DNA from 3 places in the Gottfriedia sp. ABJ_BB2_2 genome. Region 3 is predicted to be linked to each of the others. Evidence: riboswitches for the same ligand, from Rfam matches in the RefSeq annotation. Region 3 holds a riboswitch; each other region holds the start of a gene.
What was found. A riboswitch is a leader RNA that binds a small molecule or an ion and turns the genes downstream of it on or off. The one in region 3 is predicted to bind S-adenosylmethionine.

Region 1 (10,621 bases), on a different contig from region 3:
GTGATGAAAGCTTACATGCTGTAAAAAAATGCAGAGAAAAAGTTGAACAAATCGTTGATAATGGCGAAGTTGTTTATGGGATTACAACTGGCTTTGGAAAATTTAGTGATGTATTTATTGCAAAGGAAAATGTTTCTGCACTTCAGTATAATTTGATCGCATCACACGCTTGTGGAGTCGGTGAGCCATTCCCTGAGTTAGTCTCACGAGCGATGTTAGTTCTTCGTGCAAATACAATGTTAAAAGGACATTCTGGTGTTCGTTTAATTGTTGTTGAAAAATTACTTTCATTAATAAATGCTCATATTCATCCAGTGATTCCATCTCAAGGATCACTTGGAGCAAGTGGAGATTTAGCACCTTTATCTCATTTAGCACTTGTTTTACTTGGTGAAGGTGAGGTTTTCTATAAAGGAAACCGAATGGAGACAAAAGAAGCATTAGCAAAAGAAGGAATTCAACCAATCACTTTAGAAGCTAAAGAAGGATTAGCTTTAATAAATGGTACGCAAGCAATGACAGCGATGGGCATTTTAACGTACATCGAAGGTGAGGAATTCGCTTACCAAAGTGAATTAATTTCTTCTATTACATTTGAAGCCTTACAAGGAATTACAGATGTATTTGATGAAAGAATTCATTTTGCTCGTGGATTCAAGGAACAAATTCAAGTAGCTGAGCGTTATAGAAATATTCTATCGACAAGTCAGTTAACGACAAAGCAAGGTGAAATTCGTGTGCAAGATGCGTATACATTAAGGTGTATTCCTCAAGTTCATGGAGCGAGCTGGCAAGTACTTAATTATGTGAAAGAAAAATTAGAAATAGAAATGAATGCGGCAACTGATAATCCATTATTATTTGGTGATGATGTATTCTCAGGTGGAAACTTCCACGGTCAGCCGATCGCTTTTGCAATGGACTTCTTCAAACTAGGTATCGCAGAATTAGCAAATATTTCTGAACGTAGAATTGAGAGATTAGTTAATCCTCAATTAAACGATTTACCTGCATTTTTAAGTCCAGAGCCAGGTTTACAATCTGGTGCAATGATCATGCAATATGTTGCAGCTGCTTTAGTATCTGAAAATAAAACGTTAGCACATCCAGCGAGTGTAGATTCAATTCCTTCATCAGCTAACCAAGAAGACCATGTAAGTATGGGAACAATTGGGGCACGTCACGCTTATCAAATTCTGCAAAATGCAAGAAGAGTATTAGCTATAGAATGTATTTGTGCAATGCAAGGCGTTGAGTATAAAGGTGTTGAAAAAATGTCTGTCATTACACGTAGGTTTATGGAGAATGCACGCAAAACTGTACCGTCAATCACGAAGGATCGTGTGTTTTCAACTGATATTGAAAAATTAACTAGTTATTTAAAAGAAAATTTCGTCTCAGATCGTTTTGTAGGACAAAAACAAATATAAAAAAAGGTGGGTAATCAAATGGAACTGATTAAAGGAGCACTAAAAGCACCAACTGGAACTGAATTAAATACAAAAGGTTGGGTTCAAGAAGCAGCACTTCGTATGTTATTAAATAACTTAGATGAAGAAGTAGCGGAAAGACCAGAAGATTTAGTTGTTTATGGTGGTATCGGGAAAGCAGCAAGAAACTGGGAAAGCTTTGATGCAATTGTTGAATCATTAAAAAAGCTAGAAAATGATGAAACTTTATTAGTTCAATCGGGTAAACCGGTCGCAATTTTCAAATCACATGAAGATGCACCACGTGTATTATTAGCGAATTCAAATTTAGTACCTAAATGGGCTACTTGGGAGCATTTCCGTGAATTAGATGAAAAAGGATTAATGATGTATGGTCAAATGACAGCAGGAAGCTGGATATACATTGGAACGCAAGGAATTCTTCAAGGAACTTACGAGACATTTGGAGAAGCGGCTAAACAACACTTCGGAGGCAGCTTAAAAGGTACAATCACACTAACTGCTGGACTTGGCGGTATGGGCGGAGCGCAACCATTAGCAGTAACAATGAATGGTGGAGTTGTAATTGGTATTGATGTAGATGAAACGAGAATTCAACGTCGTATCGATACAAGATATTGTGATGTTCTAACTCATTCATTAGAAGAAGCTTTACAACTTGCTACAGAAGCTAAAAATGAAGGTAAAGCACTTGCAATCGGTTTAGTTGGTAATGCAGCAGAAATTTTACCTGAATTAGTAGCACGTAACTTTGTACCAGATTTAATTACAGACCAAACTTCAGCTCATGATCCATTAAATGGATATTTGCCAATTGGAATGTCGTTGGAAGAAGCAAAAACACTTCGTAAGGAAAATCCAGATGAAATGATCAAACAAGCGAAACATAGTATGGCTGTACATGTTGAAGCAATGTTAGCAATGCAGCAACGTGGAGCAATTACATTTGATTACGGAAATAATATCCGTCAGGTAGCATTTGATGAAGGTGTTAAAAATGCATTTGATTTCCCTGGGTTTGTACCTGCATTTATTCGTCCATTATTCTGTGAAGGAAAAGGACCTTTCCGTTGGGTAGCTCTTTCTGGAGATCCAGAAGATATTTACAAAACAGATGAAGTAATTCTTCGAGAGTTTGCAGATAACGAACACTTATGTAACTGGATTCGTATGGCTCGTGAAAAGGTTGCATTCCAAGGTTTACCATCACGTATTTGTTGGTTAGGATACGGTGAACGCGCTAAATTTGGAAAAATCATTAATGAAATGGTTAAAAATGGGGAATTAAAAGCGCCTATCGTAATTGGACGCGATCACCTTGATTGTGGATCAGTTGCATCTCCTAACCGTGAAACAGAAAGTATGAAAGATGGCAGTGATGCAGTAGCTGACTGGCCAATTCTGAATGCGCTGATTAATGGAGTAAATGGAGCAAGCTGGGTAAGTGTACATCACGGTGGTGGTGTAGGAATGGGTTACTCTTTACATGCTGGTATGGTAATTGTTGCTGATGGAACAGATGCAGCTGCAAAACGTATTGAAAGAGTATTAACATCGGATCCTGGTATGGGTGTTGTTCGTCACGTAGATGCTGGTTATGATTTAGCAGTTGAAACGGCGAAAGAAAAAGGCGTAAATATCCCAATGATGAAGTAGGTGTAAATGATGAAAGCAGATATATTATTAACAAATATTGGTCAACTTGTGACCATGGATCACGGTGACGGTCCAGTACGTGGCAAAGAGATGAACGTATTACCAGTAATAGAAAACGCTGAAATTGCATGGAAAGATGGTCAAATTATTTATGTTGGCCAAATGAATGAAAGTAAAATCGAAGCAAATGAAGTAATTGATTGCCAAGGTAAATTAGTTACGCCTGGATTAGTTGATCCTCATACTCACGTGGTCTTTGGAGGATCACGTGAGCATGAAGTAAGCTTGAAATTACAAGGTGCATCATATTTAGAAATATTAGAAATGGGTGGAGGTATTCACTCTACTGTTAGTCAAACAAAATTGGCATCTCATGAAGAACTAAAACAAAAAACAATTCAACATTTAAATCGTATGCTTTCATACGGAGTTACTACAGTTGAAGCTAAAAGTGGTTATGGTCTTGATGAGGAAACAGAATGTAAACAATTAAAAGTTGCAAAAGAGTTACAATCTGAGCATGTTATTGATATCGTTTCTACATTTTTAGGTGCACATGCAGTACCAAAGGATTATAAAGGTAATGAAGAAGCATTTTTAGAAAAAATGCTGTCACTTTTAGACCAAATTAAAGAAGAAGAACTTGCAGAGTTTGTTGATATCTTCGCAGAAACTGGTGTATTTTCTGTTGAACAATCAAGAGAATTTCTTTTAAAGGCAAAAGAAAAAGGATTCTTAGTTAAAATTCATGCAGATGAAATAGACCCACTTGGTGGAACAGAAATGGCAACAGAAATTGGGGCGACTTCAGCTGATCATTTATGTGGCGCATCATCTAAAGGGGTAGAAATGCTAGGTGATAGTAACACAATTGCTGTTATTTTACCGGGTACAACCTTCTATTTAAATAAACCTGAATTTGCACCGGCAAGAGAAATGATTGATCAAAATGCCGCTGTTTCATTGGCTACTGATTTTAACCCTGGTAGCTGTCCGACAGAGAATTTACAATTGATCATGACAATTGCTATGCTAAAGTTAAAAATGACACCTGAAGAAATTTGGAATGCTGTCACGATTAATTCTTCCTATGCAATTAATCGCGGCGAACAAGCCGGTAAACTTAAAGTTGGACGTATGGCTGACGTTGTTATTTGGAATGCGCCTAATTACACGTATGTACCATATCATTTTGGTGTAAATCATGTTGAATCAGTCTTTAAGAATGGAAAGTTAGTTGTAAATAGAGGTGTATATGATGTCTCTATCACATCTTAAAAAAGCAGGAGATGCAGTTTTCATTGATTCATCTGTTACAAAAGCAAATGAAATAGTTACTGCTTGGGATGGAAAAGATGCTTCTAATTTTTCAATCATAGGGGTTCCATTATCGAAAACTTCTATTAGTCATTCAGGAGCTAGCTTTGCACCTTCAACCATTCGAAAAATGCTAAGTAGCTATAGTACGTATCATATTGAAGATGGAATAGACTTGAAAACGTTACGCGTTACGGATTTTGGTGATATCACGATGCATGTCACTGATTTTGAAGAATCGAGAAATCGTATTAAATCAACGATTGCTGAGCTATTGAACCAATTTAAAGATACGATTCCGATAATTTTAGGTGGGGATCATGGGATTAGCTTTCCAAGCATCTCTGCATTCGCAGAAGCTAGAGGGAAAATTGGGGTCATTCAATTTGATGCACATCACGATCTAAGAAATATAAATGATGGTGGCAGGTCAAATGGAACGCCATTCCGTAGTTTAATAGATGAAGGTATATTAAATGGTGAGCATTTAATTCAAATTGGTTTGCGTAATTTTTCCAATAGTGCACCTTATACTGAGTTTGGTATTAATCATGGTGTCACAATATATACAATGCGTGATGTGCGTGATTTAGGTATTCAAAAAATTATTCAGGATAGTGTAAATCGTTTAGCAGAAGAAGTTGATGCTATTTATATTAGTCTTGATATGGATGTGCTTGATCAAGCATTTGCACCAGGCTGTCCAGCAATTGGCCCTGGTGGAATGGATAGTCAAACTTTGATCGATGGTATTTGTTATGTTGCATCTCATCCAAAAGTATGTGGGATGGATATTGTAGAATTAGATCCAACGATTGATTTCCGTGATATGACAAGTAGAATTGCTGCCCATGTCATATTAAATTTTCTAGTTGAAAAAGTTAAATTGAATCGATAAAAAGAGCTCGTAAACAATACAAATTGTTTACGAGTTTTTTTATATAGTCTCACAAACGTTCACATATTCCTAACGAAAATGGTTTTTGCATTCATGATTCTCATATGATCAACATAGATTTGTAATGGAGTGTGATCATTTTGAAGTATTCAATAAGCTTAAACTCAGCATTTAAAGCTTTACTCACTGTAATAGGAGTTAATATATTACTAGTCATTGTTTTATTTTCTTTAGGTTATTTTTTAGATATTCTTCCTTCTTTTACATTGTTTGGCTATAAAATCATTGTGTTCCCTTTCAGTCTATTTGTGTTTATTTTGAGCTTGATTTCTGAAATTAAAGTAAAGAATAAGAGATTGGTTGACATTGAAGGAGAATCTAGTGAAAAGAAGAGTAGAATGGATAAATATCATACTTAAATCTTTTTATGATTGAGGTGAAACAGTTGGACCTCGAGAAAGAAGTCTTACAAAACCTAAATGAGCGCATTAATATAATAAGAGAACATCAGAAAGCAGATGGATCTTGGGAATATTGTTTTGAAGGTTCAATCATAACAGATTGCTTTATGTTAATTCTTTTAAATGATTTAACTTTATTAGATAAAGAAAAAGAGTTATGTGAAAAAATTGCAAAACGCTTAATCAAGTTACAAGAAGAAAATGGCTCATGGAAATTATATGAAGATGAAAAAAATGGAAATCTATCTGCCACCGTTCAAGCTTATATTGCATTATTAGTATCTAAAACATATGAAAAAGACCATCCAAGTATGAAGAAAGCAGAAACCTTTATTCAAACCAATGGCGGTATTGGAAAAGTACATTTTATGACAAAAATGATACTAGCGATACATGGATTCATTCCATATCCAATATTCTTTCATTTTCCGATGAGTTATTTTCTACTCCCAAACAATTTTCCTCTCAGTTTATTTGAACTAAGTAGTTATGCCCGAGTTCATTTAATCCCAATGATTCTATGTATTAATAAACGATTTATAGCCAAATCTGATAAGACAATTCATCTAAATCATTTACATTCGAATGAAGAGATAGAGTGGTTTGATGATGAGAGAGATTCATTTTTTCATTTTTTAGTAGAAGAGGGTAAGAAGCTTGCTTCGTATCCGCTATATTTTCAAAATAAAGGATATGAAAAAGCCGAAAAATTTATATTAGACAGAATCGAAACAAATGGTACATTTTATAGCTACGCTAGTTCTACATTTTATATGATTTACGCCTTATTGGCGCTTGGCTATGAAACTAGCTCAAAAGAAATTCAACAAGCATTAAGTGGTTTAATCTCATATTCATTTGAAACCGAAGATGGAATCCATATTCAAAATTCACCTTCACAGGTTTGGGATACGGCGTTACTTTCCTATGCATTACAAGAAGCAGGCGTTCCCTCAACAGATGTTTTAATCAAAAAATCAGTTGAATATTTAAATAAAAAACAGCAAGTACTAAGAGGGGATTGGTCAATACATGCTAAAAAAATCAATCCTGGAGGATGGGGATTTTCGGAAGATAATTCATTTATACCAGATAATGATGATACAAGTGCAGCGTTAAGAGCGCTAACAAGAAGTGCTATGTCAGACCCAACCCAACTTGAAAAATGGCAAAAAGGTATTCAGTTTTTATTAGGCTTGCAAAATCATGATGGTGGATGGGGCGCGTTTGAAAAAAACGTCACAAATAAATGGTTAACGTATTTACCAATTGAAAATGCCAAGGATGCTATCATTGATCCTTCTACAGCTGATTTGACTGGCCGCGTTTTAGAGTTTATTGGAAACTACACTACAATTAAGCAAGAAGATGAACAGGTTGAAAAAGCGATAGAGTGGATTTTAGAGCACCAAGAAACAAATGGTAGCTGGTATGGTAGATGGGGAATTTGTTATATTTATGGAACATGGGCGGCTATAACTGGTCTTAGATCAATCGGAATCCCAAAGAATCATGAAGCAATTCAAAAGGCTGCAAAATGGCTAATCAGTGTGCAAAATCAAGATGGAGGATGGGGAGAGTCTGGTTATTCGGCTGTAAAAAAATGTTATGTACCACTAAAGTACAGTACCCCTAGTCAAACGGCATGGGCAGTTGACGCTTTATTAACGATTCTAGATAAAGATGATGAAGTGATAAAAAGAGGGATTCAATATTTATTGGCACAAAAACAAAAAACACAAAAAGAATTAGCATATCCTACGGGTCTAGGTCTACCAGGTGGTTTTTATATTCATTACCATAGTTATCAATATATTTATCCTTTACTTGCATTGGCTCATTATCATAACAAATAATATTATTATGTAAACTAGTGTTATCATAAAATAGTAAATTATGTCCATTTTTCAAATTTTCATAAAATATGTTTCTTTAATTGGTTAATTATAGTAAACTAGTCATATTAAAAAATAACTGAATATTCCTTATCGAGAGTGGTGGAGGGACTGGCCCTTTGAAACCCGGCAACTTTAGCTTTAGCTAAAAAGTGCTAAATCCAGCATGTTTTTAACATGAGAGATAAGGCGTGGATTGTAGATAACGTCATTCTTTCATTTTAGAAAGAATGGCGTTTTTATTTTTGTAAGGGAAGTGATCGCTTGGGCTTGTTGGAAAAATTAAATAATGGAATTGTATTAGGTGATGGAGCTATGGGTACTCTGTTATATTCTGGGGGGTTACATAGCTGTTTTGAAGAATTAAATATTACTGAACGAGATCGAATTATTCATATTCATGAACAATATATTAACGCTGGTGCAGAGGTCATTCAAACAAATTCTTATGGTGCAAATGCTGGAAAACTAAGACAACATGGATTGGAAAAACTAGTTAAACAAATCAATCAAATGGCTGTCAGAAATGCTAGAGAAGCTTCTAAAGGAAGAGCACTAATACTTGGTGGTATTGGTGGAATGAAATATATCGGTTCAACTTTTGCGACTCCGTTAGAAAGAGAAATCATGTTGTTAGAGCAAGCCTCTGCCTTACTAGAAGAAGGCGTAGATGGCATCATGCTAGAGACTTTTTATGATGAACATGAATTATATGATGCTGTTTCCTTATTAAGAGAACGTACAGACATCCCAATCATTGCCCAAGTAACATTACAAGAAATCGGTGTGATGCAAAGCGGTCAATATATAGAAAAAATTCTCCCTAAATTAGTTGATTTAGGAGCAGATGTAGTAGGAATTAATTGTCATTTAGGACCACTACACATGATTGAATCGTTAAATACGGTTGCTTTACCGAAAAAAGGATTTTTGTCAGCATTTCCAAACTCAGGTCTTCCTTTGTATGAAGAAGGTAAGTACGTATATAAATCGAATCCAGAATATTTTGAAGATATGGCAAAACCATTTATTGAACAAGGCGTTCGTTTGATTGGTGGTTGTTGTGGTACAACACCCGCACACATTGCCGCACTTCGCAATAAAATAGATAATTTAAAGCCTGTCACACAAAAAGAAATCAACAATCGAACAATTACAATAAAAATACCAAAGCAGCCTGAACAAAAAAATGAAACACTAGCTGAGAAAGCAAAACAGAGAACAACGATAATCGCGGAACTGGACCCACCAAAAACTTTACAAACCAGACGTTTTTTTGAAGGGGCTAAGGCTTTAAATAACGCAGGAGCAGATGCGATTACATTAGCAGATAATCCATTAGCTTCACCAAGGATATCTAATGTAGCAATTGCGTCCATGTTACAACGATTAAATATACCTGTCCTAACCCATTTAACTTGTCGTGATCGAAATATGATTGGCCTTCAATCACATTTAATGGGTTTATCGACTTTAGGTTTAAATGAAGTTTTAGCAATTACAGGCGACCCTGCAAGAGTAGGAGACTTCCCTGGTGCTACATCGGTATATGATGTTGCATCATTTGAACTCATTCGCATGATCAAAGAAATGAATGAAGGTAGACTGTATTCCGGTAAAAGTTTAGGAAACGGTACTAGATTTTCAGTAGCCGCTGCATTTAATCCAAATGTTAGGAAAATGGATGCTGCCATTAAAAGACTAGAGAAAAAGGTTGAAGCGGGGGCAGATTACTTTTTAACACAACCTGTCTATGATTTAGAAACAATCGATCGTTTATATGAATCCACTAGACATATCAATCAGCCAATATTTATTGGGATTATGCCACTAATTAGTAAAAAGAACGCTGATTTTATTCATTATGAGGTACCAGGTATTACATTAACTGATGAGGTTAGAAATCGAATTGACATCAATGATCCTTTATTAGCAATTGAAGAAGGCAAAAAAATTGCAAAAGAACTTGTAGATTATGCAATTGATAAATTTAATGGAATCTACTTGATTACTCCATTCTTAAAATATGAAATTACTGAAGAACTAATCCAATACACTAAAACTCGTAAAAAAGAGGAGATTCAATTATGAAAGCATTAGAGGCAGCATTAAACGAACGTATTCTACTCCTAGATGGAGCTATGGGAACGATGATTCAACAACGAAACCTACAAGCTGATGATTTTGGAGGTGAAGAACTAGAAGGATGTAATGAATATTTAGTTGTCACTCGTCCAGATGTCATTCAAGAAATCCATGAAGAATATATACTAGCTGGTTCAGATATTATCGAAACAAACACATTTGGTGCAACAAATATCGTTTTATCTGATTACAATTTGCAGCATTTAGATATCGAATTAAATGAAAAAGCTGCACAAATTGCGAAAGCTGCTGTACATTCTTCTGGAAAAAATGTGTTTGTAGCTGGTGCAATGGGCCCAACTACAAAAGCAATTAGTGTCACTGGTGGTGTAACGTTTGATGACTTAATTACTGCTTATTTTCGTCAAGCAATTGGACTATTAAATGGTGGAGTTGACTTACTTTTAGTTGAAACATGTCAGGATATGAGAAATGTTAAAGCTGCTTGTATCGGGATTAGTAATGCTTTTAAAGAATTAAACAAAACAATTCCGGTAATGATTTCAGGAACAATCGAACCTATGGGTACTACACTTGCTGGCCAAACTATTGATGCATTTTATTTAGCGATTGAGCACATTTCACCAATTTCAATTGGATTAAACTGTGCGACTGGTCCTGAATTTATGCGAGACCATGTAAGATCATTATCTGAGCTTTCTGAAACATATGTATCTTGTTATCCTAATGCAGGATTACCAGATGAGGATGGACATTATCATGAGTCACCAGAGTCATTAGCATACAAAGTACGTGATTTTGCCGAACAAGGTTGGGTCAATATACTAGGTGGTTGTT
Region 2 (10,621 bases), on a different contig from region 3:
TGAGATTCCAGCAGCGATTCACATTGCAAAAGAAAAGAAACAACCAGTGTACCTCGTAGTGGCAGATGATCTAGTAGAAAAGCCGATTATGATCCGGGAAGTGCAAGTACCGCAGAAAAGAACCTCTAACAAGCAAACTCTTCAATCTGCGATGGAACATATACGTCTGCTACTAGAGCGTTCCAAAAGTCCAGTTATCCTAGTCGATGTCAAAGCAATGCGTTTTGGTCTTGAAACTGAAGTTCTTCAACTGGTGGAGGCAATGAATATACCTGTTGCATCGATGATGTTCGGAAAGGGCGCATTCAATGAGGCCCATTCAAATTATATAGGAATGTACTTAGGATCATTCGGAAGTATCGAAGTAAAAAGTACAGTAGAAAATGCAGATTGTATCATCGCAATTGGAATGGTGTGGGCAGACAATAACACTGCAAATTTTACAGCTAAACTGAATTCATTAATGACTATCAATATCCAACCAGACTTCGTTAAGGTTGGTGAGGCGGAGTATCATAACGTACTAGCTACCGATATCCTAAGTGCAATGAAAAGTATAGGATACAAAGGTCAAGGATACTTAAATAAAGTCACTTTCCCTTATAGTCAGTACAATTCAAATAGAGATGAACCTCTTAAGGCAGCAGGCTATTATCCTATTATCCAACGTATGCTGAAAAAAGATGACATCGTAATCGTCGAGACCGGCACATTATACAATGGCATGGCGGAGGTAAGATTACCAAGCAATATTACATATATAGGACAGGGCGGCTGGGGGAGCATCGGATATGCAACTCCCTCTGCGTTTGGTGCAAGTATCGCAGCGCCAGAACGTAGGGTATTGCTTTTTACAGGAGATGGTTCACTACAGCTAACTGCCCAAGAAATCAGTTCCATGCTCTATTATGGTTGTAAACCAATCATCTTCGTCTTGAACAATAAAGGATATACAATCGAAAAATACTTAAATGTAAAAACGAAAGATCAAAAATACAATATAATCCCTCAGTGGTCCTACACTAAGTTGACTGAAGTCTTTGGGGGCAATGCTTATACTTCAATTGTTCGGACAAATGAAGAACTTGAGCTGGCTATAAACGAAGCTGAAAAAGAATATGTCAAGAGACTATGTATGATTGAAATGATCGTCGAGGATCCGATGGATGCACCTGAAAATATGAAAAAGATGCGTAGTTATAAGCTGAATCAAGAAATGCAACGTAGTCAGAAAGAATAAAGTTAGAGTTTTATATGATTACTTTAAAAAGTTGGAGTCATGAAAAAATGGTTCCAACTTTTTATGTTTGTTTCAACTTTCAGTGGATTAATAAATTGCGTTCCAAAAACTTCAATAATCGCCATAGAAGGAATATCATGCATCATAGAGAATTAACATATTATGGTAATCAGGGCGTTTTCTAAGAAAGAATGTACATTTTGGTTTTATCTGCATTTTTTAAGATGTTTCTTATCGAAATAATCATTTAATTTCGAACAACGGAGAAACACTTAAATGATGTCGCGTTGTTAAACTACAAACAATTCAGGAGTTGAGGGGAATGGAGCAATTTTTATTCAATCAGTTAGCTTTCGTAAGAAATCAAACTTTGAACCTACTTGAAGGAGTTACAGAAGAAATGGCAGATCAAATTCCTGAGGGGTTTCGAAATTCGATTCGTTGGAATCTTGGACATATCTATGTTGTAGTAGAGAGATTTGCGTTTCAATACTTAGGACTTCCACAAAAATTACCTGAAGGTTTCAAGGAACAATTCGAATACGGTACGTCACCTTTAAATACCCACACATATCGTATACCTACTCTATTAGAGTTAGAAGAACTACTAAAAGAACAACAAGTTCGAATTCAAGAATCCCTCACAGACAGACTGGACGAAAACATTATTCCACCATATACCACATCGGCCGGGATGACTTTGGAAACACCAAAACAATTTCTAACCTTCAATTTATATCATGAAGGTATGCATTTAAGCATTATTAAACTTTATAAAAAGCTGTTATCACATTGATTACGTTTATTTAAATTTAAAAGTATCTCTTAATGAAGGTTATTTTAAATGACAAAATTTTGCTTCAAAAAGCGTGAAGTATGTAGTAAAGATGTCAAAACATAAGATAAAAATCAAGGATATGTAATTATTTAGAGAAAAATAAAGGGAAATCGTTCATTCATATATAATTTAATAATAAAGGTAGCTTGTATAGAATTTCTTATTCTTGAATTCACTTAACCTTTCAATTATAGGTTGCTAGAGAGTAGCAAATTAAAAAAAGGAGTGGTATGGATGAATTTTCACATTTTATCAGAAGAGAAAGAAACTCAAAACATTCACTATTACTGCATCGCTACTGAAAGTCATCGCTACGACTTTGCGATTATCTTTTCAGGAAATTTTCTAGGAAAAGCCATGGTTGTTTCTATTCAAAGCGAACGCATGGTGTTAATTTGTAGGGAAGATATTAAGCATCCTGAACATTGGGTACAAAAACTTGGCATTATGACTGAAGACGTCCCGGTTCTTGAACAGTTTTTTCATGGAATCTTGGACCAACAAATATTTACTGATCAATATTAATTCGTTTGAGTCTCCGATGTAATTGGAGGCTCTTTGTTTTTATCAGTTATGTTTAATTATTTTACTGAATAAGGAGTAAGCATTTATGACAAATTTTTCTTCATATGAATTTTATGACGATGAACATATACTTTCTTATGTTTATGAACTACATTGGCATCTACCTAAAGATATTCAATTAGAAAGTATGAATATACTTGTCCATCTTCCACCGGATAAAGTTGATTTACTTATTCCGAAATATAGTAAAGCCTGTTGGGAAAATGCGGTAGCTGTTATTAAAAAAATAGGCTATCCAAGAAATGAAAAAGCCTTACCAAAATTAGCAGAGCAATTGCAGGATCGAAACTGGCCTGGGACTTTAGATGCTATTGATATATTTAGAGATTTAGATAAAAAAATCAGTACAAAATATATTGAAATAGAATGTGAAAAAGCAGTAGAAGAACATGACGCAGATTGGTGTGAACACCTATTTTTTGCTTGTGATAGCTTAGGTTTAATAGGTTCGGACTTTAAAAATAGTAATACATATAATAAGTTAAAAGAATTTGCAGATTCTCTAGAGTAAATACTAAAAAATAACTTGTTCAACGTACCTATGAGATAGTTTAATAAAGTTATGACTTACTTTTACATAGTTCAATAGTTTTAATACAATTTATAAAATAACTTTAAAATGCAAGAAGGGGAGAAATAGATGAGTATAAAAGAGGGTTTTATTGATGTTACAGGTGGGAAGGTATGGTATCAAGTACATGATTCAAATACAAATACTACACCTGTTATTGTTTTACATGGAGGGCCAGGTTCTTCACATTATTCAATGCAGGGCTTACAAAAACTAGCGGAATATCGCTCGGTTATTTTTTACGATCAATTGGGATGCGGGAAGTCTGACCGGCCAACAGACACTTCTTTATGGAATATTGATCGGTTTGTAGAAGAATTAGGTCAAATCCGTGAGGCACTTTCACTTGATGAATTTCATATTTTAGGTCACTCGTGGGGGACTACTCTTGCAGCAGCATATTACTTATCTAAACCAGAAGGTGTGAAGAGTATCATCTTTTCAAGTCCATGTTTGAGTGCTCCACTATGGGCAGAGGATCAAGATAAGAATCGAAAACTACTTCCTCTTGAAGTTCAACAAACTTTAAAAAATTGTGAAGAAAATGGAACTACAGATTCTGAAGAGTACAAGAATGCTACAGCAGTATTTAATAAGCATTTTGTTTTTAGACAAGAGCCGGATCCGGAATTTATAAAAAATGGTGCACATTTAAGAAATAGAGAAGTTTACAATATTATGTGGGGCCCTTCTGAGTTTCATGTGACAGGTAACTTAAAGCATTTTGACTGTACTTCGAAATTAAAAGATATAAATGTTCCAACAATTTATACTTGTGGTCGTTTTGATGAAGCAACTCCTGCATCAACAAAATACTTTAGCACCCTTACACCGAATGGAAAATTCCACGTTTTTGAGCAGAGTGCACATATGCCTTATATCGAAGAACAAGAAGAGTATTTACGAGTTATTGGAAGTTTCTTGAATGATGTTGACGTAATCGATCAAAAATAAACATTGTTCACATTGTCTTTTTGGGAAAGAGAATGCATTTATTGATAAAGTAGCAATAAACTAGTTAGGAGAAATTAAAGTGATTCAATCCATTGTACATATAGCACTAGTTGTAAAAGATTATGATGACGCAATAGATTTTTATACTAAGAAGCTAAACTTTCAATTATTAGAGGATACTTACCAGCAAGAACAAGATAAGAGATGGGTTGTTGTATCGCCTCCAGGTTCAAACGGTACTACTATATTACTCGCAAAAGCTTCTAAAGCAGAACAGGAATCTTTTATCGGGAACCAAGCAGGTGGAAGAGTTTTTCTCTTTTTAGGCACAGATGATTTTTGGAGAGATTATAACGAAATGACTTCAAGAGGGATTGAATTTGTAAGAGAACCTAAAACACAAGATTACGGTACTGTAGCAGTATTTAAGGATTTATACGGGAATTTGTGGGATTTAATACAATTCACAGATAATCATCCTTTTGCAAACAGGATTTGTTAAGATTTTACTATTCTACTTTTTAGATTAAAGCATAACTATATAACAAACGAATGACTTAATTTGAAATTCAAAAGCTGCCTAATAAGCAGCTTTTTTTAATTTGTAAATGTCGATTACATCAGATCTAATCTACCATTCCAATTTTTTTACTTTAGGACATCCGTTTTTTGAACAAGGAATAACAATATTTATGTCGAATAATTCATTAAATGTAATATTTTGGAAATTTTAGGAGGAGGAAATGGCAATGTTAAGCTTTTTAGGAGGACTTTTATTTTTAATTCCGTTGTTGATTGTAGCTGCAATTGCTGGTGTAGGCTATTTTTTCTGGATCAGGTATCGTTACAGAACGGCAAAGTCAAATCAAGCTTTAATTATTACAGGTCCAAAATTAGGAGATCCTGAGAAAGAAACGAATATCTTTACAGATCAAGAAGGTCGTTCAATGAAAATTATTAGAGGTGGTGGATACCGTTTAAGAAGGTTCCAAACATCTACACCTGTAAATCTTACATCTTTTCAATTAAAGCTATCAACACCAAGAGTCTATACAAATGGTGGCGTACCAATTGTTGCTGACGCTGTAGCAATGGTTAAGGTAGCAGATACTTTAAATGGAATCGCAAACTATGCAGAGCAATTTTTAGGTAAAAAGCAAGAAGAAATTGAAGCAGAAATTATTGAGGTTCTTGGAAGTAATCTACGTGCGATTCTTTCTAAAATGACGGTGGAAGATATTAATAGTAACCGAGAAAAATTCAATCAGGATGTATCTGAAGTTGCACAAAAGCAGCTCGATTTAATGGGATTTAAAATTACATCATTAGGTCTTACAGACTTACGTGATGCCGATGAAGAGAATGGATACCTAGAAAACTTAGGTAGACCACGAATTGCTGAGGTACGTAAACTGGCAGAAATCGCTGAAGCAAATAGTGAGCGTGAAACTCGTATACATAAAGCACAAACTGATCAAGAGGCAAAAGAAGAAGAATACAAACGTCAAATTGCAATCGCAGAATCAAAAAAGGAAAAAGATATTAAGGATGCAGCCTTTATGGAAGAAACTGAACGTGCTCGTGCGAAATCAGAACAGTCATATGAACTTGAAAAAGCAAAATTAGCAAAAGAAGTAAAAGAAGAAGAATTATCACTAAAATTCCTAGAGCGTGAACGTGCTGTTAGGCTTGAAGAAGAGGAAAGTAAAGTACGTAAAACCAAAGCAGATGCTGAATACTATGAAACAACTCGTAAAGCAGAAGCTGAGGCTCGTAAAGCGGAAATTGACGGGGAAGCAAAAGCAAAGATTCGTAAGGCAGAAGGTTCTGCTGAGGCGGACGTTATTCGTGAAAGAGGTAAAGCCGAAGCGGAAGCACGTAAATTATTAGCTGAAGCGATGGAAAAACATGGTGAGGTCATTATCACAGAAAAATTAATCGAAATGCTGCCTGTCTTTGCGGAAAAAATTGCTCAACCACTTAACAATATTGAATCGGTTAAAATTATTGATTCAGGTAACGGACAGGGGATTCCATCTTTTGGAAAAAGTATTACAAAAACAATGGTTGAAATGCAAGAGCCATTAAAAGAAATGACAGGTATTGATGTTGCTGAATTGATCAAGTCATATGCATCAAGGACCAATGGATATGTAAATCAAAGCCCTGCTGTTTTACCTGAAAAAAGTTTAGAAAATAGCAAATCTGATGGTACGAATTCGATCGAATAGCTACAATTATAAGACTTTCGTTGAGTAGCCAATGGCTACTCTTTTTTTGAGGAACTCTTATTTGTGTTAAATTTGGTATGAAAAGATTCAAAATAAAAGAGAAATATAAGATAGGTTAAAAAATGGGGACAAAACATGGACGGAAAAGTGATGATAGAAAATTTCTCAACCCAATGGGCTTTAGAATATAAGAAAGAAGAAATGAAGATAAGAAGTGTTTTGGGGGAAACATTAATTCAAATGGAACATATTGGTAGTACTGCAATTGAAAACTTAGGTTCAAAACCCATTATAGATATAATGTGTGGAGTAAAAAATGTAAATGAAATAAGTGACTTTCTTAAATCGTTTGCTAATATCGGATATGAATTCGTTTGGCATGAGGATTTTCCGGAAAGACGTTTTTTTAGAAAAGGTGAATATAGAGCAGGTACACACCATCTTCATATCTATGAATTTGAGAGTGACTATTGGACAAATAATATATTATTTAGAGATTACTTGAGAAATCATTCAGATATACTAAACGAGTACTATCACTTAAAATTAAAATTAGCTGATAAATATCCATATGATAGAGTTTCATATACAAACGGAAAAAATGAATTTATTAGATCAATTATTAAAAAAGCTAGGGAAGAATTAAAAACATGAATCATATGTAACTAGTGATTATTCATGTAAAGATGCAATTTTTAACTATGAAGGAGAATAAGTATGAATGATAAAATAACAGAAATTGAATTTCAAGATATTATTCGTAGACGAAGTAATGGTGAAATCAACTTTCCGCAATTTCTAGAAGAATTAGCCAAAAGAGGCATAAATGAATATGAAATAGAAGTTACTTCTGGTCAAGCTACTTATAAAGGAGTTCATTCAGAATTTAAAACAGATTCCCAAGTAAATTTAGTTATTTCTAATCAATTTGATCGAAACAAAGTACTTGAGGCTATTGCAAATATCTCTCTTCCATTTTTAGAGTTTTTAAAAGAAATTGCTGATGCAGGAATTGTAAACTATCGTGTTTATATACCTGAGAGAAAGGTTACATATTTCGGTATAGGGGAAGAAGAAATTGATGAGAAACTTAATATATGAAATAACTATAAAGCATATAGCAAATCTGATCATAAAGAGGCTCGAAAACGCCAAGTTTGAGATTATTCTATTTTAATTAAAAAATAAGATTCAGACAAATGATTGTTCTTAGTGTAGCTATCATCTATCAATTATGAACGAGATTAGCATTAAAACTAATTTATTGACAATTTAATTAATTTAAACTATTATCACATTATTAATGAAAAAGTTGAATTTATATTTATCTTCTTATCCAGAGAGGTGGAGGGACTGGCCCTTTGAAGCCTCGGCAGCAGGTTCTTATGAATACTGTGCCAATTCCAACAAGCACACGCTTGAAAGATGAGAAGAGGGTTAAAAAAACTCTCTTCTTTGGAGGAGAGTTTTTTATTTTGAGTATAATTCCAACTTAGTAGATTGGCAAACTCGGTTATATTAAAATTAAGGGAGAGAGTCCAGATGAAATATGGTTTTTGGTTACCTATTTTTGGAGGCTGGTTACGCAATGTTGATGATGAAAATATGCCGCCAACCTATGAATATGCAAAAGAAGTTATTCAATCGGCTGAAAAATGGGGCTATTCAACTACTTTAATAGCAGAATTATATTTAAATGATATTAAGGGACCTGAGCATGATTCTCTTGAGGCTTGGTCTACAGCAGCAGCACTTGCTGCAGTTACGGAAAAAATTGAAATTATGACGGCAATTCGTCCTGGTTTTCATAATCCTGCTGTAGCAGCAAAAATGGCTGCTACTATAGATCAAATCAGTAACGGGCGATTCACGTTAAACGTTGTTTCTGCTTGGTGGGCAGAAGAAGCGCGTCAATACGGAGGTATTTTTACAGAACATGATGAGCGTTATGCTCGTACGGAAGAGTTTATTGATGTACTAAAAGGTTTATGGACAGAAGAAACTTTCAATTATTCTGGCCAATTTTACGACTTAAAGGACACGAAGCTTGCTCCGAAGCCGGTGCAAAGACCTAACCCAATTCTATATGCAGGTGGTGAAAGTGAAAAAGGCAAGCAAACTATTGCAGAAAAATGTGATGCTTACGTAATGCATGGTGGAACTGTTGAAGAGATTGAACGAAAAATAGCAGATATGAAAGCACGTCGTGAACAAACGGGCAATAAACCATTTAGTTCTTTTGGAATGGCAGCGTATGTTATTTGCCGAGATACTGAGGAAGAGGCACAGGCTGAGCTTGAAAAAATCACAAAAGTAAAGGATTCAAGCGGATATGCTGGTTTTAAAGACTTCACTACAAAATCACAATTAGAGCAACAAATTCAATTACAGGATTATTCGGTGTCTAACCGAGGCTTGCGTCCAAATTTAGTAGGAACACCAGAACAAATTGCAGATCGAATTTTACAATACGAAGAAACTGGATTAGACTTATTATTATTACAATTTTCTCCTCAACTCGAGGAAATGGAACGATTTTCAAAACAAGTTATGCCATTAGTTGAACAAAAACGTAGTTTCATAAAGAGCTAGAAAGGGGTCGTACAAATGAGCAAGGTATATGTAATTCATGAAAATAGTGAGTGGACAGTCCATTTAACAAAAAGATTGGAGGAACTGGGTGTTCCTTATGAAGAATGGCATTTAGACGGAGGAACTTTAGATTTATCGACAGAACCACCAGAAGGTATCTTTTATAGCAGAATGAGTGCTTCATCTCACACTCGTGATCATCGTTTTGCAGCCGAATTTACTGCTCAAGTCTTAGCCTGGCTTGAAGCACACGGACGTACGGTGTTAAATGGAACGAATGCACTAAAATTAGAAGTAAGTAAGGTTTTACAATACTTAGAATTAAACAAGTATGGTGTTAAGACCCCAAAAACAATTGCAGCGGTTGGAAAAGAAAATATTTTGAAGGCAGCTGAAAGTTTTTCAGGACAGTCATTTATTACGAAGCATAATCGTGCAGGTAAAGGGTTAGGTGTTCAATTATTTCACAGTATTGAAGCATTAAAAACTTACGTAGAAGGACCTTCTTTCGAAGAGCCAGTCGATGGTATTACCCTTATTCAAGAATACATATTGTCTCCCGAAAGCTATATAACTCGCTGTGAGTTTGTCGGAGGTAACTTTGTTTATGCTGTGAAGGTTGATACTTCGGAAGGTTTTGAACTGTGTCCAGCAGACGTTTGCCAAATCGGCGATTTATACTGTCCTGTTGGCGAAGAAGTAGAAGAGAAGCCGAAGTTCGAAATCATTAATGGCTTTGAGGATGAAATTTTAAATAAATATAAAGAAGTTCTAGCTAATAATCAAATTCAAGTTGCTGGTATCGAATTCATCAGAAATGCTGAAGGTACGATATTTACTTACGATATCAATACAAACACGAACTATAATTCTGATGCTGAAGCAAAAGCTGGAAAATATGGAATGCTTGAATTAGCTTCATTTTTAAAGACAACTTTAGAAGAAAACTATACTACAACAAAGGCTTAATTTTGAAGTAGTTACGAAAACATAATATAATCTATTTAATAAAGGAATTTCACTTAGAAATTCCTTTTTTGATACACATTTATTGCAACTGTTAAATGATTTTTCTTTAAAAGATAAGGAACAGGAAAATACTTACATTTTTTGAAATCAACTCGAAATGTTAGAAAGAGTACAGGGACTTAGCTATGTAATGCTTTGCCATAAAATCTAGATTTCTCCAAATAAATAGTAAGATAATTAGGAGGACAACAATGAGTGAATCTTATGTTTTTCATCTATTACATAAAAAATATAATAAATTGTTTGATTTGATAAAGAAGTGTCCAGAAAATAAGAGAGATGTTGTACCTGAAGGCTTTAATAATAGTATTCACTGGCAACTTGGGCATATTCTTTATACTACTGAAAACCATTTACTTAAACTTTCTGATCATAATAAGTTTCTACCAGAAAGCTACCAAACATTTTTTGCGTATGGTACGAAACCTCTTGAATGGAATGTTGAACCGCCTACATGGAATTTATTAATTGAACAGTTAAAAGAACTGCTAGAACATATTCATGTAGTTTTGAATGGTAAACTTGATACTCAAGTGAAAAAGAATTTTCTTGAAGCAAATACAATTGAAGATTTGCTCATT
Region 3 (10,621 bases):
GTTGAGTCAGGAGATTCTTTACGAATGATGACTTCTGCACTTCGTAAATTTACTCGACACACGCCAATTAACGTAATTGCTAAAAAGCGTGAAATCGCTGCTGGTGTATTAGCTGCTGAGCGTTACACAGTTTAAGACTAGAAAAACTGCCTTTCATAGAGATTGGCAGTTTTTTTATGAATTGCTATTTTTGATCCAATCATTATACTATTACATGGTAAAAATAGGATAATTTAACTTCAGATATGACATACTAATATAGGTTATTTCTAAATTCTATTAAATTGTCATCATTAATGGTTGAGTAAACCTACCTTGGAAATACGAATGATAGTTAAGATATAAAAAAAATACCGTAATAAATTTAAAAATAACCGAACGTTTAACTAGTTAATATTGTCGAATGTTGTTATAATATTTATAAATGACAATTTATAACAGAATTTTCTAACCGAACTATTTTAACTCACTTATTTACTGTGATAAAATAGAAAATGGGAGGAGTTGCTAATATGAGTATCATTTTTTATACATATCCAAAGTGTGGAACTTGTCGAAAAGCTGCTTCTTGGCTTAAAGAACATAATGTAACTGTGGAAGCAGTTGATATTACGTTAAATCCGCCTTCAAAGGAACTACTTGCTGATGTTTTAAAAGCGAGTGGGATTCCTATTAATAAACTATTTAATACAAGTGGTGTAAAATACCGAGAACTTGGCTTGAAGGATGTTATTCCAACTAAAACTGAAGAAGAGCTTCTAGAACTTTTAAGTTCAGATGGCAAACTGATCAAAAGACCGCTTCTTTTTAACGGAGATAAAGCGACAGTTGGTTTTAACGAAGAAGTATTTGAAAAAGTTTGGTTATAAAATAACATAAATTATGGTAATTAATCGAGGAGGATTCACAATGTCAATTCCAAAAGAATTACGTTATTCAGAAGAACATGAGTGGGTAAGAGTTGAAGGTAATAAGTACTATATCGGTATTACTCATTTTGCACAATCAGAGCTTGGAGATATCGTTTTTGTTGAGTTACCAGAAGTAGGCGATGATATTACAGTAAACGAGCCATTTGGTAGCGTTGAGTCTGTAAAAACAGTTTCTGAACTTTATGCTCCTATTAGTGGGAAAGTTGTTGAAGTAAACTCAGACCTAGATGATAATCCAGAATTCGTAAACGAATCACCATACGAAAAAGCTTGGATGGTAGTTGTTGAGGCTTCTAACACTTCAGAATATGAAGAGTTAATGTCTGCTGAAAAATATGAAGAAATGATTAATCAAGATTAATTATCTTTAAGAGCGTCCAATTATGGGCGCTTTTCTTAATTTATGTGTATACTGATAAATACAAAATACTTTTTTATGTTATTTTTTGTCTTGTTTTTGGGGTAGTTAATATTCCTTTCATGAAAAAAAGGAAACAACAAACGAAAATAGAATATACTATATAAATGAATTAAGCTTTAGAGTCCTTTACATTAGGTGATGCCCAGTGAATATTGAAGAACAAAGAAAAGTAATCATTGTCGAAGGTACTACTGATAAAAGAAAAATACAGTCTATAATAAAAGAACCTGTAGATATCATTTGTACAAATGGAACTGTAGGGACAACTAAATTAGATGAACTAGCGGAAATGTTAGATTTTAGAGAAATCTATGTGCTAGTTGATGCTGATGAGGCTGGAGAAAAACTGCGAAGATTATTAAAAAGAGAATTTCCTCAAGCGGAGCATTTGTATATTGACAGAAGTTATCGTGAAGTTGCAACAGCCCCAAGCCAACATTTAGCAAGTGTATTATTAGGAGCAGACATTTCTGTTTTTACAGACTATTTAAGAACAATATAAAGAGGAATATTGATATGCACCAGTGGACAAAGAATGAATTAATGCAACGTATAGAATCAAAAGAAACAACAATTTTATATATATATACCGCTATGTGTGGTACTTGCCAAGTAGCATCAAAAATGTTAGAAATCACAAATGAAATACTGCCTAACTTACCATTATCCAAGCAAAATATTAATGATCTAACACAAGAAGCTCAGCACTGGAAAATTGAAAGTGTACCTTGTTTACTTATCTTCGACAAAGGAGAAATCAAGCAAAAGATATACGCTTTCCAATCTGTTCCGTACTTACATGACTTATTAAAAAAATATAATCTATATATTAAACGATGAATATTGAGAGGGTTGAGAAGACCTCTTGGTAATAAAAAGTGACAACTAATTTACAAGTTATTAGTTGTCATTTTTTTGTTTTTAAGTTTTTTTTACTGATAGAATGTTGCTTTTAAATTTGAATTAAAACTGACAAAAGGTTATTACAACGGAAGGTGCGAGACTCCTGTGGGAAATGTGGGAAAGCTGAGACCCCACAGGCGAAGCCGAGGAGGCTCAGCTCACACCCCACGGAAAGGGAGCAACCTGGAGTTGTAATAACCTTACGCATTCTTAAAGTTTCTGAATGTACCCAACTTCTGACATATTTCTTGGGAAATAAGGTGAAAGTTGTAGAATAAAATGCATTTACCCATGGTAATTGTCGAGCGAAAAATAAAGAACATAACACCTATCTATGAGAAAATAGTTTTAAAGAATTCGGAAGAGGTGTATACGATATGGAAATTAAGGAGTGGGTTGGACAAGCTAGAAATTTATTTGTAAAAAAAGAATATTTACAAATTATTTTACCGATAGAAGATCGAATTATCGAATTAAATTGTCTTAATGAGAAGTCATATATCAAATTCAGCAAAAAAGCTCCATTTATTGAAATATTAGATCGGGCTATTCCACAGTTAAGAATAAATTTAACAAAAGATGGTTGGAAATCGTTAAATTTAGGAAGAGAACGTTTAGGTCTTTTATTAAAATTAAATGACGCTTCTTATGAGGGGAATTATCGATTATTATTACTCATTGAAACAATCTTTCAATATACGAGTGTGGAGAATGAGAAAAAACTTTTAGAAAATTGTTGACAACTTATGTCTAAGTTTGTAGAATGAAAATTACATTAAACAACCGAATATTTGATACGTTAACTCTTATCGAGAGAGGTGGAGGGACTGAGCCCTGTGAAACCCAGCAACCGTCAATGCTAGTCATTGAAATGGTGCTAATTCCTGCAAAGCAATTGCTTTGAGAGATGAGAGAAAGGCTTACTTTTTATGTTAAACCTTTCTGCTCATGCGAGTAGAAAGGTTTTTTTGTTTTTAAAGACTAAAAAAGTAAGTTCTTACAAAAAATTGAAAAGAGAGTTGTTAGAATGTTTGAGAGGAGAAATCATGAATGATTCAAATAAATAATGTAAGTAAGATATATAGGAGCAAAAAGGGCACTGTTACCGCGGTAAAGGATGTTTCATTAACAATTGAAGCAGGAGAAATCTTTGGCATGATCGGATATAGCGGTGCTGGGAAAAGTACGTTATTACGAATGCTAAACGGACTTGAAATTCCAACAGATGGTGAAGTAATCGTCAATGGGAAATCAATTACAAAGTGTTCATCAGCAGAGCTTAGAAAATCAAGACAGAAAATCGGGATGATATTCCAGCACTTTAACTTATTATGGTCTAGAACAGTTTTAGACAATATACTTTTCCCACTTGAAATTGCAAAGGTTTCAAAAAAGGAACGCGTTGAACGTGCGAAGGAATTAATTAAGCTTGTGGGCCTTGAAGGAAGAGAAAATGCATACCCTTCGGAACTAAGTGGAGGTCAAAAGCAGCGTGTTGGGATTGCAAGAGCATTAGCAAATAATCCAGATGTTTTATTATGTGATGAAGCTACTTCTGCTTTAGATCCTGAAACAACTGACTCAATACTTTCACTATTAACAAGTATTAATAAGCAACTAGGAATTACAATCGTTATGATTACACATGAAATGCATGTTATTCAAAAGGTTTGTCAGCGAGTAGCAGTAATGGAAAATGGAAGAGTCGTTGAAGAAGGACATGTAGTAGATGTGTTCACTCATCCACAACAAGAAATTACAAAGAAATTCGTAAAACAGATTAGAGGAACAGACGAAGAATTTAATCATCAAGTAATTATAGAAAGCAATGGGAATGATAAAACTTACAGGCTTACATTTAAAAATGGACAGGCTAATCAACCCCATATATCTGAAGTAGTAAAGCACTTTGATATTGAAATCAATATTTTGCAAGGAAAAATTGTTCAAACGGCTGAAGGGTCTTACGGAACACTGACTATTCAACTTGTAGGAGATTTAAATAACATCAAAGAGGCAATTTCTTACTTAGAATCAAAGCAAGTTGAAGTGGAGGTAGCGTAACATGACACAACTTTTTCCGAATGTAGATTGGGAAACAATGATCTTAGCAACACAAGAAACTTTATTTATGACAGTAATCGCAGCATTAGCTACTTTTATTTTAGGCTTAATTATCGGGTTGCTATTATTTTTAACAAGTAAAGACCAGCTTTTAGAAAACAAAGTAATCAACATGATTTTAGCTGGATTTGTAAATATATTCAGATCAATACCGTTTATTATTTTAATCATTTTATTAATTCCGTTTACAATATTTATCCTTGATTCAATGCTTGGTGCGAAAGCTGCATTACCTGCTCTTATTGTCGGAGCTGCACCATTTTATGCAAGAATGGTTGAAATTGGTTTACGTGAAATTGATAAAGGTGTAATCGAAGCAGCAAGAGCAATGGGAGCAAGTACTTTCACAATTATATTAAAAGTCCTTATTCCAGAAGCATTGCCTGCTATTATCTCAGGCTTAACTGTTACAACAATTGCAATCGTTGGTTATACAGCAATGGCAGGGGTTGTAGGTGGCGGAGGACTTGGTAACTTAGCATTTATGGAAGGTTACCAAAGGTCAAATAATGAAGTAACGTTAGTGGCAACAGTCATCATCTTAATCATTGTATTTATACTTCAATTTATTGGAGATTTAATAACAACAAAAATAGATAAAAGAGCTTAATTCAAATTTAGGGAGGAAAAAGAACATGAATTTCAAAAAGATTACAGGTTTATTAGGAGCAGGCGTATTAGCTTTATCATTAGCTGCATGTGGTAATGGAGAAAACGAAGCTGGTGGAAAAGGAAATAAAGAATTAGTAGTAGGTGCATCAAACGTACCTCACGCAGTAATCTTAGAAGAAGCAAAGCCTTTACTGAAAAAAGAAGGAATTGATTTAAAAATCGTAAAATTCCAAGACTATGTGTTACCGAATAAAGCTTTAGAATCTAAAGAATTAGATGCTAACTATTTCCAACACATTCCTTACTTAGAATCACAAATGAAAGAAAATGGATATAAATTTGAAAATGCTGGTGGTATTCATATCGAGCCAATCGGTGTTTACTCTCAAAAATATAAAAGCTTAGACGATCTACCAAAAGGTGGAACAATTATCATGAGTAGTTCAGTTGCGGATCATGGTCGTATGTTAAGCCTATTACAACAAGAAGGTTTAATTAAAATTGCAGATGGTGTAGATCCAACTGTTGCAACAATTAAAGATATTGCTGAAAACCCTAAAAACTTAAAATTCAGAGCTGACGTTGAAGCTGGATTACTTCCACAAGTTTATAAAAATAAACAAGGTGATGCTGTTTTAATCAATACTAACTACGCGATTGATGCTGGTTTAAATCCTATGAAGGATGCTATTGCTTTAGAGGGTAAAGAATCTCCATATGTAAACATCATTGCTGTACGTGAAGGTGACAAAGACAAAAAAGAGATTAAAGCATTAGTAAAAGTATTACACTCAAAAGAAATTCAAGATTTCATCATTGAAAAGTATGAAGGTGCTGTAGTACCTGTAAGCGAATAAGTAATCAAAAAAATCTTAGCATTTTTGCTAAGATTTTTTTTTGATTAATAACTTCTATTCATATTAGTAAAGATTAGTTTTTAACAAATATTTCATTTACAGCAGAAATAGGATTTCGACCGTTTATTACCTCAACAATATTTTTAGCTGCGACTTCTGACATCGCTTCACGCGTTTCATAAGTCGCATTTCCAATATGGGGTGTTAATACAACATTAGATAATGTTTTTAAGTCGTCCGTAATGCTCGGTTCAAATTCAAAAACATCCAATGCAGCACCAGCGATCACACCATGTTTTAAAGCACTAACTAACTCAGATTCATTAACGAGTGTACCTCTTGCCGCGTTGATAAAGAAGGCAGTTTTTTTCATTTTTGCAAATTCTTCTTCTCCAAAGAGATGGTGTAGTTCAGGTTTATATGGAGAGTGAAGTGAAACAAAATCAGATTCTTTAAGTAAGTCGTCAAATGAAACATATGTTGCATTATACTGTTGTTCAATCTCTGGACTTAACCTTCTAGGTTGAGTATATAAAACCTTCATATTAAAAGCATTTGCTCTTTTTGCTACGGCTTGTCCAATATTACCAAAGCCAAAGATTCCAATTGTTTTCCCTGAAACTTCAGTGCCTCTAAAGAATAATGGTGCCCATCCATCAAAACCACTCGTACGGCATAACTGATCGCCTTCTACTACTCTTCTTGAAACTGCTAATAGGATCGCAAGTGTTAACTCTGCCGTTGCATCTGTAGAAACAAATGGAGTATTTGTCACATGGATTCCTTTGCTTGTAGCATAGTCAATATCAATATTGTTAAATCCAGCTCCATAATTCGCAATGATCTTCACATGTTTCGCTGCATCGATCACCCTTTTTGTAATTGGAGTAGAAAGTAAACTTAGAATTGCATCAACATTTTTTACACTTTCACAGAGCTCTTCTTCAGAGATTAATCCATCACCATTATAAATAGTTATATCGTTACCTTTTAAAATTTCTTCTGCTTTTTCTGGTATTTTACCAGCTACAAATATATTCGCCACTATATATCCCACTTTCTGAATAAAATCTTCTATTATATATGTTTTTATTATAAATGATTTGCTTGTAATTATTTAATATGAAAAATCGGTTTTTATATTTTAAAGCTGTTTTCTTATACATTGTGGCTATTTAAGAATGTGTTATATGATTATAACTCCAGGCTAATCATTTTCTGGGGATGAAAACTGAGAAAGGTAGGCGTGCTAAAACCACCACGACATCCTATCATAAAGCATGCATGACCCACATCTTGTGGGCCTAATGCGGGCTGTCTTTAACCTTCCCACATCTCCCACAGGAATCTCTTACCTTCCGTTGTAATCAACTTCTGTCGCTAAAATACTAAATGCAATAATCTTTAGAATAGATTCCATTTAAAAAAGGGATTTTGAGAAAAAGAAGGTATATAGACTTATATAAGTTTAGAAATCTGCAACAAAAAATATTATTATTAAAATTTATAAGAGAATATACATAATTTCCAAAAATGTAATATAATTACATTTGCGTTCATTTTGTATAGGAAAAGGGAGAATCTATGAAAAAAGTACTAAAGTCAAATAAAATGGCTGCCGTTGTTAGCTCGGTTTTACTTACATCTGCTATAACGACAACATTTCCATTTAATGTAATTAGTGTAAAAGCCACTACAAAAATCACAAACTTACACGAGAGTAATTCAAATTACTTAACAAACCATCAAGAACACCACACATCTATGACAACATCAAAACATTCTACACAAAAAATTTACACTTCGAAAATTGAAACAATCTCAAAAATTACTAAGAATTCAATTAAAATAGGCAAAAAAACCTTCAAGTTCTCAAAAACATTTAGCGGTGTATTTGGAAATACTACTGCACTTAAAAAGGCACGTGTTCAATTTACATACGATGCAAATCATCAAATTAAAAATGTCAGTTTAATTGAGTTAAATTCACCTGGTAAGGCATCGAAAAAAGGTGATACAAATTATGCAAATAATATTGTATTTGACGGGAAGAATACAAAGTTTAATGGAACTTTAAGAGTAAATGCAAACTATATCACTATCAAAAACATTACAATTAAAAGTAATTTAGACATAACACCAAATGTAAAATCTGTCTTTAAGACTAGTAAAGTAGTCGTAAAAGGAAAAACAACAATCACTAACCAATCCAAGGCTATTAAATCAGTGAGTGGAAGTGATGCAACTAATAAAGTGAGTAATACTAAATTTTATAACTCCTTATCTTTTGCAGCTTCAACTTTAAATGGATCAACGAATGCAATCACAAATGCTACTTCTCCATCATCTTCAAATCTTGAAATTATTTTTGATGGTTCGAACTTAAGTAAATTAGAAGTGAAATCACCAAAATCTTCAATCCAAGTACTTGGCAAAACGATTGTAAGCGATATTGTATTATCATCTAATGCGATTCTTAAAACAGATTCTGTAACAAAAATTAATAAAGTTAGCATTAGCAATGGGGTCAATACACTTAGTTTGAATGGTAATATCGGAACATTAACAATTCAATCATCATCAGCGGTTACGATAAATGGTAAGGCGAAGATTAATACTCTTACGAATAACTCAAATGGATCTTCAGTAAACGTTAATATTTCAGGAACAATTAACAATTTAATTGAGGCTGGGACTAATAGTATTTTGAATATTGATATAAATGCTATCATTCTTCAATTAAATATACTGAAGAATAGTCAGATTAATAGTTTAGGTGACATAAAAAAGTTATCAACAAGTGAAAAGGTACAAACTTTAATGCTGAACGCAGCTGTTAATCAATTAGAAGTAAAAGGTAACTCAAAAATAACACTTGGAGATCAGATAAAGATTAATTCAGTAATGACAAGTAATAATATTATATTAACAGGTGGTCTTCAATCATCAATTGAAACAATTGATTTAATGAATAACGCCAATAAATTAATCTTAAATGTGCCAACTAGAACAGTTCATATCAATACTAAAGGCACAACTTTAGAAATATCAGGCAGTGCTCAAGTTAGCAATGTTTTATTAAATACAGTGTCAAATATATTATTTACCCTACCGCAGATCGGAAATATCCTTGCTTCTGAAATGAATAAAGGGAAAATTGAGTTGGGTAGCAATACAAAGGTAGAAAATATTCAAAGTAAGAATCTTTTAATCAATGAAAATCAACTTGCTCAAATTAACAAAATAAATGGTCAATTAGTCCAAAAACCAAGTGGATTAAGTTATGACCAAATTGTAGCAAATATCGTTTTACTAAAGATTAACGCACTTCCAGAACTTAATAAAATTACAATAACTAATGATCTTGCAATAAAAGATGCAAATGATTCATTCAATCAGTTAACTGCTTTTCAAAAAACATTGGTAGGATTAAACTATCAAGAAAAACTTGCGAAATCAGTAGAAATCATAACAAATATCAAGGCTGCTACTGCTGTAACAACACTAATTGATAATTTGCCTAGTGTAGTGGATTACACACATAAAATTCAAATAGAGTCAGTAAGAGCTGCATATGAGACATTATCGATTGAACAAAAAGCTTTAGTACTCAATACAACGGATTTAAAGACTGCTGAGGATCAATTAATTGTAGCGTTAGCAGATAAAGCTGCAGCTGACAAAGTAAGCGATTTGATTAAAGCGTTACCTGAAACCGTGATGTATTCAGATGAAGCTAAGATTACAGAAGCCCGAACTGAATATGACTTATTATCAGCAAATCAAAAAGCATTAGTAGAAAATGAAATTGATTTAACAAATGCAGAAGCTAAATTGGTCGTTGCTTTAAGTGATAAAGCCGCAGCAGACGTGGTGAGTAACCTAATCGCAGCACTTTCGATAAGTGTTAAATATTTTGATGAAACACAGATCAAAGCAGCCAGAAAGTCTTATGAAGATTTATCGTCAGGTCGCCAAGCATTAGTAACAAACTTAGCATTACTACAAGCTGCAGAAGCAAATTTAATCATTGCAATTAATGATAAAGAAAAAGCTGATGATGTTAGTGAGCTAATCACTTTATTGCCTGCTTTAGTAAAACATACAGACAAAGTACAAATTGAAGCCGCACGTGCAGCTTATAATCTACTAACAGATGCACAAAAGGATTTAGTATCGAATGAGTCTATTTTAGTGTCAGCAGAAACTAATTTAACAATTGCATTAGCCGATAAGGCAGCTGCTGACAGTGTAAGTGATTTAATTAGATCATTACCTGAAGTTGTCATGTATACAGATCAAGCAAAAATTAATGAAGCACGAACGAAATTTGATTTATTAACATCAAATCAAAAAGCATTAGTAGAAAATCAATCTGATTTAATAAAAGCAGAAGCTAAACTGGTCGTTGCATTAAGTGATAAAGCCGCAGCAGACGTGGTGATTAACCTAATTTCAGCATTACCTGTAAATGTTTCATATTCAGATGAAATTCAAATTAAAGCAGCTAGAGATGCTTTTAATAATTTATCAGCAGATCGTCAAGCTTTAGTTGTAAATATGGCAAAATTAGTTGATGCAGAAGCAAAATTAACGATTGCACTTGAAGATAAGCAAAAAGCCGACAATGTGACTGGTTTGATAAATGCCTTACCTAATACGGTGGATTATAGTCATAAATCTCAAATAGAGTTAGCGCGTAGCGCGTATAATGCACTGACTACTTCTCAAAGAACATTAGTACTTAATGAAGCTAGCTTACAATCTGCAGA

Region 1: it holds a riboswitch for S-adenosylmethionine, as region 3 does, so the genes downstream of both, ACX6U0_RS02265 (bifunctional homocysteine S-methyltransferase/methylenetetrahydrofolate reductase) here and ACX6U0_RS17220 (methionine ABC transporter ATP-binding protein) in region 3, are expected to answer to the same signal.
Region 2: it holds a riboswitch for S-adenosylmethionine, as region 3 does, so the genes downstream of both, ACX6U0_RS01455 (LLM class flavin-dependent oxidoreductase) here and ACX6U0_RS17220 (methionine ABC transporter ATP-binding protein) in region 3, are expected to answer to the same signal.

Annotation. Positions count from the first base shown of each region.
Region 1 covers NZ_JBVFKR010000001.1:416,458-427,078, reverse strand. The annotation lists gene hutH (histidine ammonia-lyase) at 1-1,430, shown strand, start outside; gene hutU (urocanate hydratase) at 1,449-3,107, shown strand; gene hutI (imidazolonepropionase) at 3,117-4,385, shown strand; gene hutG (formimidoylglutamase) at 4,363-5,322, shown strand; gene ACX6U0_RS02275 (hypothetical protein) at 5,463-5,741, shown strand; gene shc (squalene--hopene cyclase) at 5,768-7,639, shown strand; SAM riboswitch class I at 7,766-7,869, shown strand; gene ACX6U0_RS02265 (bifunctional homocysteine S-methyltransferase/methylenetetrahydrofolate reductase) at 7,943-9,769, shown strand; gene metH (methionine synthase) at 9,766-10,621, shown strand, end outside.
Region 2 covers NZ_JBVFKR010000001.1:261,919-272,539, reverse strand. The annotation lists gene ACX6U0_RS01500 (alpha-keto acid decarboxylase family protein) at 1-1,240, shown strand, start outside; gene ACX6U0_RS01495 (DinB family protein) at 1,563-2,036, shown strand; gene ACX6U0_RS01490 (SAV0927 family protein) at 2,313-2,603, shown strand; gene ACX6U0_RS01485 (hypothetical protein) at 2,689-3,174, shown strand; gene ACX6U0_RS01480 (proline iminopeptidase-family hydrolase) at 3,304-4,188, shown strand; gene ACX6U0_RS01475 (VOC family protein) at 4,268-4,690, shown strand; gene ACX6U0_RS01470 (flotillin family protein) at 4,932-6,419, shown strand; gene ACX6U0_RS01465 (GrpB family protein) at 6,555-7,073, shown strand; gene ACX6U0_RS01460 (DUF1398 family protein) at 7,137-7,520, shown strand; SAM riboswitch class I at 7,749-7,851, shown strand; gene ACX6U0_RS01455 (LLM class flavin-dependent oxidoreductase) at 7,962-9,011, shown strand; gene ACX6U0_RS01450 (ATP-grasp domain-containing protein) at 9,027-9,980, shown strand; gene ACX6U0_RS01445 (DinB family protein) at 10,232-10,621, shown strand, end outside.
Region 3 covers NZ_JBVFKR010000009.1:72,431-83,051, forward strand. The annotation lists gene ACX6U0_RS17190 (acyl-CoA dehydrogenase family protein) at 1-135, shown strand, start outside; gene ACX6U0_RS17195 (arsenate reductase family protein) at 513-869, shown strand; gene gcvH (glycine cleavage system protein GcvH) at 910-1,293, shown strand; gene ACX6U0_RS17205 (toprim domain-containing protein) at 1,505-1,855, shown strand; gene ACX6U0_RS17210 (thioredoxin family protein) at 1,870-2,193, shown strand; gene ACX6U0_RS17215 (hypothetical protein) at 2,634-2,996, shown strand; SAM riboswitch class I at 3,060-3,170, shown strand; gene ACX6U0_RS17220 (methionine ABC transporter ATP-binding protein) at 3,307-4,320, shown strand; gene ACX6U0_RS17225 (methionine ABC transporter permease) at 4,322-4,990, shown strand; gene ACX6U0_RS17230 (MetQ/NlpA family ABC transporter substrate-binding protein) at 5,016-5,849, shown strand; gene ACX6U0_RS17235 (2-hydroxyacid dehydrogenase family protein) at 5,923-6,894, opposite strand; gene ACX6U0_RS17240 (autotransporter outer membrane beta-barrel domain-containing protein) at 7,434-10,621, shown strand, end outside.